DNA from 2 places in the Streptomyces sp. CLCI03 genome. Region 1 is predicted to be linked to the other one. Evidence: riboswitches for the same ligand, from Rfam matches in the RefSeq annotation. Region 1 holds a riboswitch; the other holds the start of a gene.
The links. Region 1 has a riboswitch for guanidine ahead of ACWG52_RS23405 (DMT family transporter). Riboswitches for the same ligand answer to the same signal wherever they lie in the genome.
Positions count from the first base shown of each region.

Region 1 (8,042 bases):
CGAACTGTAGCCGGCAACCGCCGGGCCCGGCCCGGCGTCCAGGAAGATACGGGCGCACGGTTTCGCCACCGTGCGCCCGTCCTCGTAGCGTCCAAGCCCTCAGGGGGAGAACCGCATGAAGCTCCGCATAGCGGCCGTAGCCGTGGCCGCCGTACTCACCGTCCCGGCCCTGTCCGCCTGCGACGCGATCTCCACGGCCATGGACTGCGCGAACACCGCCGTGGCCATCACGGACGGCGCCAACGACCTCCAGCAGGCCGTCTCCCAGGCGGGCAACAGCCCCCAGGACGCACAGAACGCGCTCAACCAGATCGAGACGAACCTGAAGAAGATCGGCGACCAGACGGACAACGCCGACCTCGGCAAGGCCATCGACTCCATGAACACGGCCGTCAAGAACGTCCGCGCCTCGATCGAGAGCGGCAACACCGCCCCGGACATCCAGCCCGTCGCGGACGCGGCGAGCGAGCTGTCGAAGGTCTGCACCCCGGGCTGATCCGCCCCCCGGGACGGCCCCCGGGATAATGGGGGGCATGACCTCGACGCCCAGCCGCCTCATCCTGGCCACCCGCAACGCGGGCAAAGTCTCCGAACTCCGCGCGATCCTGTCCGACGCCGGCCTGCCGCACGAGCTGGTCGGCGCGGACGCGTACCCCGAGATCCCGGACGTCAAGGAAACCGGCGTCACCTTCGCCGAGAACGCCCTCCTCAAGGCCCACGCCCTGGCCCAAGCCACCGGCCTCCCGGCGGTCGCCGACGACTCCGGCCTCTGCGTGGACGTCCTGCACGGCGCCCCCGGCATCTTCTCGGCCCGCTGGGCCGGCACCCACGGCGACGACAAGGCCAACCTGGACCTGCTGCTTGCCCAGCTCGGCGACATCGCCGACGAGAACCGCGGGGCCCACTTCGCGTGCGCGGCGGCCCTGGCCCTGCCGGACGGCACCGAACGCGTCGTCGAGGGCCGCCTCCTGGGCACCCTGCGCCACACCCCGTCCGGCACGGGCGGCTTCGGCTACGACCCGATCCTCCAGCCGCAGGGCGACACCCGCACGTGCGCGGAACTGACCCCGGCGGAGAAGAACGCCATCTCCCACCGCGGCCAGGCCTTCCGCGCCCTGGTCCCCTTCGTTCGCGCCCTCCTGGGCTGACCGCCGCGTCCTCCGGGCCCCGTGGACGTACCGAAACGCCGAAGGCCTGCCTTCCCGGAGCCCGGGAAGACAGGCCTTTCGTGCTGGTACGCCCGATCGGATTCGAACCGACAGACACGACCACCTAAAGATCGCCGCTCAGCCGTTGGCGTACGGGCGCAAGCCAAGACCACTGTACTTGGTGGCGGCTGGATAGGGGGACTAGCTGCCGGATCTGCGGGGTCTTCCACCGCGGCACCATGTGCTGGTGACCGCGTGACAGTTGGGGCACAGGAGCCGGAGGTTCTCGCGCTGGTCGTTGCTCCAGTCGCCGTCGATGTGGTCGACCTCCAGCGTCATCGGCTGTCCCCGCCAGACAGGGGGCGTCCCGCACATCGAGCAGCATTCGGGGACGCCGACCTCGCGCAGCGCCCGCAGGAGCAGGTGCGAGCGGGTTCGGCGCCGACCGTCGTGCCTCACGAGGATGTCCGCGGCCTTCCGCACGCTGACGGTGCCGGGTTTGCCACGCTGGTGGGCCTGGCCGAGGAAGTGCGTGGTCGACAGGCCGTCCTCGTGGATCCAGCTCCTGAGGGCCTGGTTCATGCTTCCCGAGGGCTCTCGGCCCAGCCGCCGCAGGGTTTCGGCCAGCGAGTGGGACGTGGCAACGGCCTCGCGGAGGATGGCGGCTTCGGGCTTCACGCGCCTCGCGTACGTCCGGCGCCGAGGCGCTGGGTTCGTCATCGCCGGCGACCCTTTGCTCGACCGCGGTAGGTGTCCGTGGCGGAGTGGCAATTCGGGCAGAGCAGCCGCAGGTTCTCCGGTCGGTTGTTGCGCCAGTCGCCGTCGATGTGGTCGACCTCAAGGGGGAGCGGCCGTCCCTGCCAGACGGCTTCGACGCCGCACAGCCGGCACGCTTCGGGAATTCCGATGGCTGTGAGGGCCTGCTTGAGGTGGGCGCTCTGCGTACGGCGAGCCTGCGGGTCTTCCTGCCTGATTAACACCGTTTCCGGGGTCCGCCGGACTTTTGGGCGCCCCGCCGGTGAGGGCAACACGAAATGGGACGTGTCTATCCCGAACGCCTTGACCCTGCGGCTGATGTGGGTGTGGTGGCCGCCCACCACGTCGAGTCCCAGGCGCCTGAGTACCTCGCACATGTTCGTCGACGCGGCAACGGCCTCCGCCAGTACTTCCCGCGTCCACCTCGCCCCGTCCCGCTCGAAGTGCGAGACGTCCACGCCCAGGCTTCGCATGCGGTCGTGCAGATACCTACGCGACGGGCCGTTCGGGTCCACTCCCAGCCGGCGCAGCGCCTCCGTCAGTGTCCGCGCCCCTTCGGCGGCTTCCGCCAGGCGTTCCTTCGTATACGGGCTGATCGGCATACCCGCCCCCCTCCGCTAGGACCGGCCGCGCGTGCGGCCCTCGTACAGAGCAACGACACCGGAAGGCGGACGGTCACGGGCTGTTTCGTCCGATAAGCGGAGCGGCCCGCACCGGATGGGTGCGGGCCGCTCCGGGGGGTGGGGCGGGGGTCAGAGGCCCAGGTCTTTGATGATCTTGGCTACGTGGCCCGTGGCCTTGACGTTGTAGAAGGCGTGCTCGACCTTGCCCTCCTCGTCGACGACCACCGTCGAGCGGATGACCCCGGTGACCGTCTTGCCGTACAGCTTCTTCTCGCCGTACGCGCCGTACGCCGTCAGCGTCTCCTTCTCCGGGTCGCTGACCAGGGTGACCTTCAGGTCCTCCTTCTCGCGGAACTTCGCCAGCTTCTCCGGCTTGTCCGGGGACACGCCGATGACGTCGTAGCCGTGTCCCGTCAGGAAGGACAGGTTGTCCGTGAAGTCGCAGGCCTGCTTCGTGCAGCCCGGGGTCAGCGCGGACGGGTAGAAGTAGACGATCACCTTGCGGCCCTTGTGGTCGGCGAGCGAGACCTCGTTGCCGTCCGCATCGGGCAGGGTGAAGGCGGGGGCGGTGTCGCCCGGCTGGAGTCGCTCGCTCATCGTGACACTCTCCTCGGGAGGGGATCGGTATGCCATGAGACTAAGCTGACAGACTGTTCATGGCGGACTACGCCCCACACGACCACGACGACGGAGGCAGCGCGGTGCCGGAAGCCAGGACCCCCGCACAGATCGAGGCGGACATCGTCCGCCGCCGTGAGCAGCTCGCCGAGACGCTCGACGAGATCGGTGTGCGCATGCACCCGAAGACGATCATCGGGGACGCGAAGGCACGGGTCGCCTCGACCGTCGACCAGACCGCCGGGCGGGCCTTCGCCACGGTGAACCGGCTCGTGACGGATCTGCGGGACGGTCTGCGGCACGACGACGGGGCTCCGCGCGTCGACCGGATCGTGCCCGTCGCGCTGGTCGCGGTGAGCCTGGTCGGGTTGATCGTGGTGTCGGCGCGCCGCAAGCGCGGATGACCCTGAGGGGTACGGGGCGGGCGTGGGCAGGTAGGTTCGTGGCGTGAGCGAGAACACCACCCACGACAAGCTGCCCATCCGCATGTTGCACGACCGCGTGCTCGTGAAGTCCGATCTGCCGGAGGGCGAGCGGCGCTCGGGCGGCGGCATCCTGATTCCCGCGACGGCCGCGGTGGGCAAGCGGCTGGCCTGGGCCGAGGTGGTCGCGGTCGGGCAGAACGTCCGGACGGTCGAGCCGGGTGACCGGGTGCTGTACGACCCCGAGGACCGTGCCGAGGTCGAGGTGCGGGGTGCGACGTACGTGCTGATGCGCGAGCGGGATCTGCACGCCGTGGCCGCGGAGCGGCTGGAGGGGTCGGAGGACTCCACCGGGCTGTATCTCTGAGTTGTCGGAAAAGGGCTGGTGGCGCAGGTCACCGGCCGTTTTCGCGGCCTTTTGCTACGGTGGAGGGGAACCCCGACGAGACGCGCCGTACCGGGTACGACAAGACGACGCACCCCGTATCGCTCGTTGTCTCGGAGGTGCCGTCATGGCATGGGTTCTTCTTCTCGTCGCCGGTCTGCTCGAGGTCGGCTGGTCGATCGGCATGAAGTTCACCGAAGGTTTCACCCGGCTGTGGCCGAGTGTGTTCACGGGTGCCGGGATCGTCGCGAGCATGGTGTTGCTGTCCTACGCCGCGAAGACCCTGCCCATCGGTACGGCGTACGGGGTGTGGGTGGGCATCGGTGCCGCCGGCGCGGCCGTGCTCGGTATGGCGGTGTTGGGTGAGCCCGTCACCGCCGCCCGGATCTTCTTCATCTGTCTGTTGCTGGTCGCCGTGGTGGGGCTGAAGGCGACCTCCGGTCACTGATCCTCGTCATTCGAGGAAGGCGGACGGTGGTCGCAGGCCTTCGGCCGGGCCGCCGTCGCCGCCCTGGGTGCTGCCTTGTGCGCCGCCCTCGGTGTTGCCCTGGCCGGCGCCCTGGGTGCCTTGGGTGGTGCCGGCCTGGTCGCCGCCCTGGGTGGTGCCGCCGTTGTCCTGACCGCCGTTGTTCTGGCCCCCGTTGTCCTGGCCGCCCTGGTTCTGGCCTCCGTTGTTCTGTCCGCCCTGGTTGCGCCCGCCGGTCGTGTCGGTCGGTGAGGGGCGGCGGGTCGGGCGTTCGGGGGTGCTGGGCGAGGGTTCGCCGGGGGTCTCCGGCGGCGGTTCGGACTCCGGCTCGGTCGGCGGTGGGGGTGGGGCGGCGCCGGGCTGGAGTTCCAGGTCGAAGTCGACGGGGTCGGTGCCTTCCAGGGCGGTCTTGGTGTACGCGGCCCAGATGCGGGCGGGGTAGCCGCCGCCGCCGATGCGGGCCTCGCCGAGGGCGCCGTAGAGGGATTCGAGGGTTCCGGTGTCCGGGTCCTGGCCCATCATGGAGATCACGGTGACCAGGTCGGGGGTGTAGGCCGCGAACCAGGCCGAGCGGTCGAGTTCGCCGGTGCCGGTCTTGCCCGCGGCGGGGTGGCCGGCGGCGAGGGCGGCGGTACCGGTGCCGTTGTCCACGACGCTGACCAGCATGGACGTGGTGGTGTCGGCGGCTTCGCGGCTGATGGCCTGGGTGGGGGTGCGCTCGGGGAGGCCGATGGTGTCGCCGCCCTTGGTGATCTTCTCCACGAAGGTGTAGGGGGTGCGGCGGCCGTGGTCGGCGAGGGTGGCGTAGGCCTGGGTCATGTCCAGGACGCTCGCCTGGAGGGTGCCGAGTGCCATGGCGGGGCCGGGGACGAAGTTGGGGGTGTTCTCGGGGATGCCGAGGTCGATGGCGGTCTTCTTGACCTTGCCGGTGCCGACGTCGACGGCCATCTGCGCGTACACGGCGTTGACGGAGAGGTCGGTGGCGGTGTTGACGGTGATGTTGCCGTAGGAGATCTGGCCCTCGTTCTCGGGGGCGAAGCGGATGCGGCCGCCGACGACGGGGCGTTTGTTGTCGCCGCTGTAGATCGTGTTCGGGGTGATCCGGCGGCCGTCCTGGGTGCGGGAGTCGTTCTCGACGGCGGCGGCGAAGACGAAGGGCTTGAAGGTGGAGGCGACCTGGTAGTCGTGGCGGGTCGCGTTGTTCACGTACTGCTTGGTGTAGTCGATGCCGCCGTACATGGCGAGGACCTTGCCGGTGGCCGGGTCGATGGAGACTCCGCCGGTGCGGACCAGTCGGTCGGCCTTGCGCGTCTCGGGTTCGAGTTTGCTGACCATCTGGCTGTCGACGGCGTCGACGAGGGCGCTCTGGCGGCGTTTGTCGATGGTGGTGGTGATGCGGTAGCCGCCTTCGGCGAGGGTCTTGTCGTCGAGGATCTCGTTGTCGACGATGTAGTCCTTGATCGCCTCGACGAGGTAGCCGCGTTGGCCGGACAGGCCGGCGGCGGCGCGGACCTTGCCCGGTTCGGGGAACTGGGTCGTCGCGCGTTCGGCGGGGGTCAGCCACTGCTTCTTGACCATGCCGTCGAGTACGTAGTTCCAGCGGGCGAGGGCGCGGGGGCGGCTCTGGGGGTGGGAGACGACGTCGAAGGCGCTGGGGGAGTTGAGGAGGGTGGCGAGGTACGCGCCCTCGGCGGTGGTGAGTTTGCCCACGTCCTTGCCGTAGTAGGCCTGGGCGGCGGCCTGGATGCCGTAGGCGTTGCGGCCGAAGTAGCTGGTGTTCAGGTAGCCCTCAAGAATGTAGTTCTTCGACTTCTCGCGACCGAGTTTGATCGCGATGAAGAACTCTTTGGCCTTGCGTTTGAGCGTCTGTTCCTGGCCCAAGTAGTAGTTCTTGACGTACTGCTGGGTGATCGTAGAACCGGACTGGGTGCCCTTGCCGGTCGCGGTGTTCCAGGCGGCGCGGATCATCGCCTTGGGGTCCACCGCCCGTTCGGAGTAGAAGTCCCGGTCCTCGGCGGCCAGTACGGCCTCCTGCACGGACCGGGGGATCTGCGACAGCGGTACGTTGACGCGGTTGACCTCGCCGTCGCGGGCGATCTGGGAGCCGTCGGAGTACAGGTAGACGTTGGACTGCGCGGTGGCCGCGGCGTTGGCGGGCGGGATGTCGACCAGCAGGTAGCCGGCGACGAGGGCGCCGCCGATCAGCAGGGAGACGAGCAGGATGCCGCCCAGGACCATGCGCCAGGTGGGCAGGAAGCGGCGCCACCCGGTTCTCTTCCGCCGGGCCTTCTTCCCCGGCCGGCCGTCCCGCTGCGGTTCACCGCGCTGTGCCTGCTGTGCCTGCTGTGACGCCGACGGGTCGGTGCGCGGCTGCGGTACGTCCGGCGGGGTGTCGGGGTCGCGAGGGGTCCAGCCCGGGGGTGGTGACTGGTCGCTCATCTCCAGGACTCCTCGACGCCGTTCAAAATATCCACTTCTGTACCTCATGGTGTCTACCCGATGGCCGCTGATTACGCTCCGGACGGGCATAAATCGGTCGCGTGGCTCGCCCCTCCGCACTAAGCTCGCGCGCTTTGGCCGACGTAGGAACGACGTGGGAAACGGAGGGATACGGTGCGCCGAAGAGTGCGACGCGGAGTGGATCTCTACCTGGCGGTCGCGGCAGGCGGATTCAGGCGGTACGCCACCTACGGCATCGCGACAGCGGCCGGGGTGTTCACCAACACCGTGTTCGGGTTCATCGTGGCCTACACGTACATCGCGCTGTGGGACGAGCGGCCCGGACTCGGCGGCTACGACCAGGCGCAGGCACTGACCTTCGTCTGGGTGAGCCAGTCGCTGCTGGCCGCCGCCGCCCTGATCGGCGGCGGCTTCCAGGAGGAGCTCCAGGAGCGGATCCGGACCGGCGACATCGCGGTCGACCTCTACCGGCCCGCGGACCTCCAGATGTGGTGGCTCGCGGCCGATCTGGGGCGGGCCGGCTTCCAGTTGCTGGGCCGCGGGGTGGTGCCGCTGGTGGCGGGGGCGCTGGCGTTCCCGCTGGCGCTGCCCGTCGACCCGCTGCGCTGGCTGCTGTTCCTGGTGTCCGTCCTGCTGGCGCTGGTGGTCAGCTTCGCGCTGCGCTACATGGTGGGGCTGGTGGCCTTCTGGCTGATGGACGGGGCCGGCATCAACATCATGGCCACGGTCGCCTCCATCTTCTTCTCCGGGATGCTGCTGCCGCTGACCGTCTTCCCGGGCGGCTTCGGCGAGTTCGTCCGCGTCCTGCCGTGGTCGGCGATGCTGCAGGTGCCGATGGACGTCCTGCTGGGCAAGCACTCCGGGGCCGGGGCCGCGGCCGAGGCGTTGGGCTTCCAGGCCGGGTGGGCGCTCGTACTGCTGGGGACGGGGCGGCTGTTGCAGTCGGCCGCGACGCGGAAGGTGGTGGTCCAGGGTGGCTGAGGCGGAAGCGGAGGCAACGGCGGTCCCGGTGCGCGTACGGGACCGGGACGTCGTGGTGGCCGATGAGCCCCGGCGCGGCGGCCCGGTCCGGGAGGGGCTGCGCGGCTACCGGTTGATCGTGGCGATGTGGATCCGCTCCACGATGACGTACCGGACGTCCTTCGTCATGACGACCGTCGGGCA
Region 1 covers NZ_CM132132.1:5,065,361-5,073,402, forward strand. Annotated here, with positions in the region: gene rph (ribonuclease PH) at 1-10, shown strand, start outside; gene ACWG52_RS23365 (hypothetical protein) at 116-496, shown strand; gene rdgB (RdgB/HAM1 family non-canonical purine NTP pyrophosphatase) at 534-1,148, shown strand; tRNA gene ACWG52_RS23375 (tRNA-Leu) at 1,233-1,308, opposite strand; gene ACWG52_RS23380 (HNH endonuclease signature motif containing protein) at 1,350-1,826, opposite strand; gene ACWG52_RS23385 (HNH endonuclease) at 1,865-2,506, opposite strand; gene bcp (thioredoxin-dependent thiol peroxidase) at 2,657-3,124, opposite strand; gene ACWG52_RS23395 (DUF3618 domain-containing protein) at 3,229-3,549, shown strand; gene ACWG52_RS23400 (GroES family chaperonin) at 3,593-3,934, shown strand; guanidine-III (ykkC-III) riboswitch at 3,977-4,048, shown strand; gene ACWG52_RS23405 (DMT family transporter) at 4,080-4,400, shown strand; gene ACWG52_RS23410 (transglycosylase domain-containing protein) at 4,407-6,857, opposite strand; gene ACWG52_RS23415 (ABC transporter permease) at 7,056-7,859, shown strand; gene ACWG52_RS23420 (ABC transporter permease) at 7,852-8,042, shown strand, end outside.

Region 2 (8,042 bases), 4.3 Mb from region 1:
GGACGGAGTGATCCGCTTCCGACGAGGAGTAGGGCAGGTATGAGGAACGAAGCCAAGGTCGTGGCCATCACGGGAGCGAGCAGCGGGATCGGGGAGGCGACGGCCCGGCGGCTCGCCGCCGACGGACACCGGTTGTTCCTGGGCGCGCGGCGCACCGATCGGCTCGACGCGCTCGGCCGGGAGATCGACGAGGCGGGCGGTACCGCGGCGTTCCGGCGACTGGACGTCACCGACGCCGCCGATGTGCGGTCCTTCGTGGCCGCCGCTCGCGACCGGTACGGCCGGGTGGACGTGCTGGTCAACAACGCCGGGGTGATGCCGCTCTCGCCGCTCGACGCGTTGAAGGTCGACGAGTGGGACCGGATGATCGACGTGAACGTGCGAGGGGTGCTGCACGGGATCGCCGCCGCGCTGCCCGTGATGCGGGCCCAGGGCGGCGGGCACTTCGTGAACGTCGCCTCCGTCGGCGCGTACGAGGTGTCGCCCACCGCGGCCGTCTACTGCGCCACCAAGTACGCCGTCCGCGCGATATCCGAGGGGCTGCGCCAGGAGTCGGACGGCACCGTCCGCGTCACCTTGGTCTCGCCGGGCGTGACCGAATCCGAGCTGGCCGAAGGCATCTCCGATCCTGCCGCGCGGGAGGCCATGACGGCCTATCGCGCCGTGGCGCTGCCGGCGTCCGCCATCGCCGGAGCCATCGCCTACGCGGTCGCCCAGCCGGCCGAGGTCGACGTCAACGAGATCGTCGTACGCCCCGCCGCGAGCGCGCAGTGACCGCCGGACCGTACGAGGACCTGCTGCGCCGGCTGCGGGTCCTGGAGGACAAGGAAGCACTGCGGCGGCTCATGATCCGCGGCTGGCGGGCGCTGGACCGCAAGGACTGGCGGGCCTGGATCGAGTGCTGGGCGAAGGACGCGGTGCTGGAGTTCGAGCCGTGGGGGGAGATCCACGGGAGCGAGGCGATCCGGGCGAAGGTGGAGCAGGCGGAGGCGCACTTCCCGCACATGCAACACCACATCCTGAACATGGACTTCCACGTGGAGGGGGATCGGGCCACGGGCGTCGGGTACATGTGGTTCGTCGCCGTGACGGGCGGAGACCGGAGCACGTCGCCCACCTCCATGGGCGGCCCCTACGACTGGGAATTCCGCCGGGCTCCCGGGGGCGGCTGGCTCCTGACCCGCCAACGGCTGGGCGTCCGGTGGACCGACGGGGAGGAGACACCACCGAGCCTCGGCCGGTGAGCCGCCCGGGCGCGGCCGGTCGGGGACACTCCCGGGGGTCGCGCGGTGTGTCGGCGAGGCCGGCGCGGGGGGAGTCCCCTTCAATGGCGCCGCATGACCTTCTCCGCACTGCACCAGCCGTCGGCGCGCGCCGCGGCGCCGTACTCACGCCGTTCGGTCCTCACCGGAGCCTTCGCCCTGGCCACCGCCGCGGCACTGCCGCTCGCCGCGGCGGGGCGGGCGTACTCCGCCGCCACCCCGGACATCATCGGCTGCGCCACCTGGGGTGCGCGCGCGGCGTCCGAACCCGTCGTCGTCCTGGCCAACCGCCCGGAGCGGATCATCGTCCACCACACGGCGACGGCGAACGTGACGGACTACTCGAAGCAGCGCGCCTACGCCCTCGCCCGCGCGATCCAGACCTACCACATGGACGCGCAGGGCTGGATCGACACGGGCCAGCACTTCACCGTCAGCCGCGGGGCCTTCGTACTGGAAGGGCGCCACAACAGCCTGGCGGAGCTGCGCACCGGCTCCCGCCAGGTGCGGGCGGCGCACTGCGTCGGCCAGAACACGGTGTCCATCGGCATCGAGAACGAGGGCACGTACACCTCGGAGGCCCCGCCGGCGGCGCAGTACGCGGCGCTGGCCGACCTGTGCGCCCACATCTGCGACCAGTACGGCCTGCCCGCGTCGGAGATCTACGGCCACCGCGACTTCAACGCCACCTCCTGCCCCGGCGACCGCCTCTACGCCCAGCTGCCGACCCTCCGCAAGGATGTCGCCGCCCGCCTCGGCGCGCCCGCGCCGCAGGAGGCCGTCGATCCCCTGGAGGACCTGGTCCGCCAGGTCACCGGCCGGCCGTCCTCGTCGTACGAGGAGTACCTCCCGGCGGGTCTGCTGCCCTGACGGCCCGCGAGGGGTCACAGGCGCCAGTACGTACCGGCATGGGAATCGACGTGCACCACGTGGCGGCCGACGCGCACCACGTGGTGGTCCGGGCCGGACCAGGAGCCGCAGGCGCCGTCGGCGTCCGGCAGCGGGGTCCAGATCTCCAGGAAGGTGCTGCCGTCCGGATTGGTGCCGCGCTCGACCAGGTTCGTACCGTCCCACCGGAAGGTGCCGGTGTCTTCGCCGGGCTCACCGGTGAGGTGGTGGAAGCGCGTCCGGGAGCCGTCGAAGGACGTCGTACCGGCGAAGCCGCGGCTGTCGGCGTAGAACGCCCCGGCCTGCAGCCACACCACTTCGCGGTCCTCGATCAGGGGTCCGCCGTCGCGGCTGATGCCGCGCCGCAGCCAGGCGCCGCGCTCGGGCACGGGGACGCCCGGCCCGGTGTGCCGGGGCTCAGGCGCGGTCATCGGCAGCGGGTTCGTCCACGGCCAGCAGCGTCAGCGGTACGTTCCCGCGCACGGCCTGCGCGTACGGGCAGACGGCGTCCGCCCGGTGCAGCAGCGGCTGGAGGTCCGCCGCCCGCCACCCGGGCAGGCTGACGGTGAGCGTCACCGCGAGGCCGTAGCCCGCGGGCGTGTCCGTGGTGCCGAGCTGGACCTCGCAGGCCACGCGGGCCGCGGAGGCGTCCGCCCCGAACTCGGCGGCGACCTCCGCGAGCGCGGAGGTGAAGCACGCGGCGAACCCGGCCGCGAACAGCTGCTCGGGATTGGTGGTACCGGGGACCTTCTTGCGCGGCGGGGCGAGGCGGACGTCCAGACGTCCGTCGTCCGTACGGACGGATCCGGTACGTCCCCCGGCGGCGTGCGCGGTCGTCCGGTACAGGCTGCGGGTGAGTGGCACGGTCATGCTGTTCGGCCCATCTTGCTCGACGAGGACGCTGCCCGGGTGCGGACAGCGGACGGCACTGCTCGTGTCAGTACCTCGCGCGTCGTCGTGCGTAACCGGGTACGGCGCATCTCGTCCGGGGCCGTGGACCGGCCGCCGGACAATCTAGCAACGCCGGCGGTGGTCCGGGACGTCCCCCACGGTGAAGTACCTCACCCGCGGGCGGTGGGCCGGCGCGCCGCGTCCGTCCCGGCGCCGCCCGGGCGGGACGTGCCGTACGCGCCCGTGGGTGCGCCCGCGCGCCTCCGCACGCCCCCGCGGGAGGGGATGACCGAGGGCCGCCGCCCCACGACCATGACCGTCACCACCACGGTCCGGAACAACTCACTCGCCTCGGGGGAACGATGGGACGACGCTGGCTGGTCACGGGATGCTCCTCCGGCCTCGGGCAGGCGCTGGCCACGGCCGCCGCCCGGGCCGGGGACTCACTGGCGGTCACCGCCCGCAAGACCGCAGACCTGGAGGACCTCGCCGCCGCCTGGCCCGGCCGCATCGTCCCGATCCCGCTCGAACTGCGGGACGCCGCCTCCTGCGAGGAGGCCGTGCGCAGCGCCGTGGACCGTCTCGGCGGTGTCGACGTCCTCGTCAACAACGCGGGCATCGGACTGTTCGGCGCGGTCGAGGAGGTGTCGGACGCCGAGCTGCGCGACCAGTTGGAGACCTTGGTCGTCGGCCCCTGGCGGCTCACCCGGCTCGTCCTGCCGCTGATGCGGTCCCAGGGCCACGGCCACATCGTCAACATCTCCTCCATCGTCGGCCGGATCGCCTTTCCGGGCCTGGCGGCCTACGTCGCCGGAAAACACGCGCTGGAGGGCATGAGCCAGGCGCTGGCCGTCGAGGCCGCCCCGCACAACATCCGCGTCACGGTGGTGGAGCCGGGGATGTTCGCCACGCGCTACGGCACGTCCATGACGGAGGCCCACCACCGGATTCCGGCCTACGACGTGACCAACCGCGAGATGCTCGAAGGCGCCCGCGGTCTCGCGGAGAACCCGGAGACCGGGCGCCCCGAGGACTTCGCCGAGCGGGTCCTCGCCATCGTCGCGGCCCAGGACCCCACACCGCTGCGGATCCCGGTCGGCGACGACGCGTACGGCTACCTGGAGCTGGCCGAGCAGGCATCCCGCGAGGAGTTCGCCGCGGCTCGGAGCCTCACGCAGGGCCCGCCCCCGCCGCCGGCCTGACGGCGGGGCCTGCGACCGTGGTCGCTCCCGGGGTCAGGGCGCGTGGTGCTGGATGCCCCGCTGGCCGGGTACCCGGGTCGACCGGGGCGCGTCGGAGCGCCGGTGGTCGGCTCGCTGTCGGCGGCCCGGGAAGGGGTTGCGCCGCACGGTGGCGCTGGGAGCCGCGATCAGAAGACCGACAAGTGCGAGGACCGCGACGAGGATGAGCACGGTAATGAGGTTCATGGTCCTGCCTTTCGTCGAGTATTGACTGCCTGTCACTACATCTTGTTACCGAATTCCGCGCCGCTAAACACAGAGGGTGACGGAGGATGCCGTCAAGGACCGGGCCTGCGTTGCCGATCCGGCAATATCAGGCCTGCGTAAGGGCGTTGACGAGGGCCACGACGGAGGGGTGGGCCGGCGCCGTTGCCGGCCATGTCCGTGCCGGGTTCAGGTGGTCGGCGTGACGCGCACGGTCTCCACCCAGGGCGGGGGCGCCGGCGGGGTGTCGCCGACCAGGGCGGCGATCAGCCGGCAGGACGGTGTCTCCCGCGGCCACGGCGTGTATCCGTCGGTCAGCACGACCACCACGTTCGGGCGGTCGGGCAGGGCCAGGGCCGCGTCGATGCCGACCCGCATGTCCGTGCCACCGCCACCGGCCAGGGTCACCTCGCCGGCGCTGCGCACCCGCGTCACCGCGTGCACGTCGGCATCGCACGCGAGGACGGCGATCCGGTTGCCGCCGAAGCCCACCTCCCGCAGGACGCCGGTGACTTCGGCGAGGGCGGCCGCGAGGTCGTCCGGGCCCATCGATCCCGAGGTGTCGATGACGACGGCCACCCGCGGCAGCGGCCTGCGCAGACTGGGCAGCACCACCCGGCCGCCGAGCGCGGGCGTGCGGCGCGAGGGACGGCGGTAGGTGTAGTCCACCGCGCCGGCCGCCCAGGCGGCCGCCTCACGGACCGCACCCGCCAGCGCCTGGCGCCAGTCGACGGTGGGCTCCAGGAGTTCCTCGGCCCACCGGGCCCAACCCGCGGGGATCCGGCCGCGGGTGCGCCGGTGGGCCCGTACGGCCTCGGCGGTCTGCCGGCGCAGCGCCTCCGCCTCCACCGGGCCGACCCGGGCGGGGCCGCCGTCCTCGCCGAGCTCCCAGGGCGTGGGGGTGCCGTGCGCGCCGGAACCGCAGTCGGGGCCGCGGGGCGTCGGGGGGATCGCCGGCAGGTAGGCCTCGAACAGGCCGCCCGTGGGCAGGCCGTAGAGCCGAGGCTCCATCCGGCCCTCGGGCAGGACCAGCCCGTCGGCCAGCAGGTCGTCGTTGATCTCGCAGTCCTGGGCGATGTTGACCCGGACCGGATCGCGCTGGTCCGCGGCGGGCAGCCGCTCGGCCCGGCCGTGGTGGTCGCGCAGCAGGTGCGCCACCTCGTGGATCCACACCCCGGCCAACTCGACGACCGGGGTCGCCTCGACGAAGGCGGGCGAGACGTAGCAACGCCAGAACCGGTCGACGCCCATGGTGCGCACCTCGGCCGAGGGGACCACCGTCAGGGCGTACAGCGCGGAAGCGAGGTACGGACGGGTCTCGGCCGCCTTGTAGCGGGCCGCCAGCAGCTTCGCGCGGTCCAACTCCGGGCGCACGGCCGGCCGGGCTCAGCCGCCGCCCGGCAGCGAGCCGGACAACTGGAGCAGTTCCACGAAGGCGTCGATGCCGGCGGGCACCGGCCAGTCGAGGTCGCGCAGGGCGGCGAGGTCGGCCGCGGCGCGAGCGGCGACGTCGGGCACGCCCGCGTCCACGGCCTTGGCCAGGACCGCCCAGGCCGCCTCCCACCGGGGCCGGGTGAGCTCGCTCTGCACGGCCGCGACCACGGCGATGAGGAAGGCCAGCTGCCGGTCACCGCGCTCGGGCAGGGCGAAGGCGTCCGGGTCGGCCAGGACCCGGTCCGGGTCGGGCAGGTCGAGGTGTTCGAGGTACGACAGCAGCTCGATCCCGGCGGCCTCGCCCACGGCCCCGGTGAGGGCGGCGGCCAGCGCCTCCCGGCCCGACGAGGCCGCGTACCCCGTGGCCAGCAGCCGCAGGGCCATCTCCCAGGTGCGCGGGGACGGCCAGCCGCGGCCCCGCCCGGCGGCCTCGGCCGGCATGTGGTGGACCAGACCCGGCCGCGCGGTCAGGAAGCCGGAGACGGCACCACGGGCCCGGGCGACCGCACCGGACGCCTTGGCGGGATCGACGGCCGGGATCGCCACCTCGGGCCAGGTACCGGCCATGCCGCGGGCCACGGTGCGCGGGTCGTGCGTCCAGTCGAGGTGGACGAAGCGGTTCGCGAGCGGCGGGCTGAGGTGCCAGCCGTCCGCGGCACTGGCGGGCGGATTGGCCGCGGCGACGATCCGTACCGCGGCCGGCAGCTCCAGGCTGCCGACCCGGCGTTCCAGGACCACGCGCAGCAGGGCCGCCTGCACGGCCGGCGGGGCGGAGGACAACTCGTCGAAGAACAGCAGGCCGTGGCCGGTGCGAGCGAGGCGTACCGCCCAGTCCGGCGGCGCCATCGGGACCCCCGTGGTGGCCGGGTCCTCGCCGACGATGGGCAGTCCGGCGAAGTCGGAGGGCTCGTGGACGCTGGCGATGACGGTCTCCAGCGGCACGTCGAGCGCGGTGGCGAGCCGCTCCATGCCGGCGGACTTGCCGATGCCCGGCTCACCCCACAGGAGGACGGGCTGATTGGCCGTCACGGCCAGTGCGAGCGCCTCCAGTTGGGGGTTGGTGGCGGGCTCGGTGCGGGTGGCGTCCAGCCGGGCACCGAGGGCGTCGGCGGCGGCCAGCGCCCGGGTGGGTCGCGATCGGTCGGCGCTCACGCGTCGTCGTCCTCTCCGGCTTCGTCCTCTTCCTCTTCGTCGTCCCCGTCCTCGTCCTCGTTCTCCCAGTACTCCATGTGCTCGTCGAACCAGTCGGCGCCGATCCCGGGGAACTCCTGGTCGACACGGTCCCGGAGGAAGGTGAGGTCGGTCCGCTTGTAGCGTCGGATCTCCTGGGACACGGAGAGGTCCATCTCGTCCATGACGTCGATGCGGGAGCCGGCCGCCAGCAGAGCCCTGACCAGGTCCGCCGAGCCACCCCAGTGCACCGCGGACAGGAGCGGGGTGCGGTACGCCTTGTCCCGCGCCTCCAGGTCGAGACCGGCCGCCAGCAGCCGTGGCAGCAGTACCTCGTGGTCGAGCAGGTGGAGTGCGTGCAGCAGCCCGCGATGGCGGCCGTCCCGGATCCGGGGGTCCACACCCGCGTCCAACAGAGCCACCACGGCAGGGGTGTCGCCGTGCTGGACGCGCAGGAAGAACTCCTGCCGTTCCGCCCGGAGGCCGCGCGGCAGCCGCCCCTCGCCCGTGGTCCAGGACCGCTGTACGGCGAAGCACCCCGAGACCGCACCGCCGAACGCCCGCATCGCGCGCTCGCGTTGCTGCTCCTCCGGGGTGTGCGGCACGTCGAGTACGCCGCCTCGCGAGCGCACCTCGTGCCACCCGCCGCGGCAGCGCACCCGTACCGGCCGGCCGGCCGTGCGGGGGCCGGGCGGTCCCACCGCCGGGCCGGCGTCCGGGAACAGCGCGTCGGCCACCAGCGGGTGCAGCTCGCCGGGGGAGATCCGGCCGGTCCGTACCAGTTCGAGATCGGGCAGCCGCTGCCAGGCGTACCGGGGCAGGGCCGGGAGGGATGCCGCCTCGGCCTGCGGGACGATACGGGCCCGCAGCGCGTCCGGGCCGGTGTGCTCCAGCACGGCCGAGTAGGGCCAGGCGACCGTGAGTCGGTACCGGTCGCCGGCACCGGCCGCCA
Region 2 covers NZ_CM132132.1:721,397-729,438, reverse strand. Annotated here, with positions in the region: gene ACWG52_RS03365 (SDR family oxidoreductase) at 40-774, shown strand; gene ACWG52_RS03360 (nuclear transport factor 2 family protein) at 771-1,244, shown strand; gene ACWG52_RS03355 (peptidoglycan recognition protein family protein) at 1,338-2,132, shown strand; gene ACWG52_RS03350 (hypothetical protein) at 2,147-2,581, opposite strand; gene ACWG52_RS03345 (Ohr family peroxiredoxin) at 2,568-3,020, opposite strand; guanidine-III (ykkC-III) riboswitch at 3,097-3,159, opposite strand; gene ACWG52_RS03340 (SDR family oxidoreductase) at 3,404-4,243, shown strand; gene ACWG52_RS03335 (hypothetical protein) at 4,277-4,468, opposite strand; gene ACWG52_RS03330 (vWA domain-containing protein) at 4,676-5,860, opposite strand; gene ACWG52_RS03325 (AAA family ATPase) at 5,873-7,072, opposite strand; gene ACWG52_RS03320 (ankyrin repeat domain-containing protein) at 7,069-8,042, opposite strand, start outside.
Region 2: it holds a riboswitch for guanidine, as region 1 does, so the genes downstream of both, ACWG52_RS03345 (Ohr family peroxiredoxin) here and ACWG52_RS23405 (DMT family transporter) in region 1, are expected to answer to the same signal.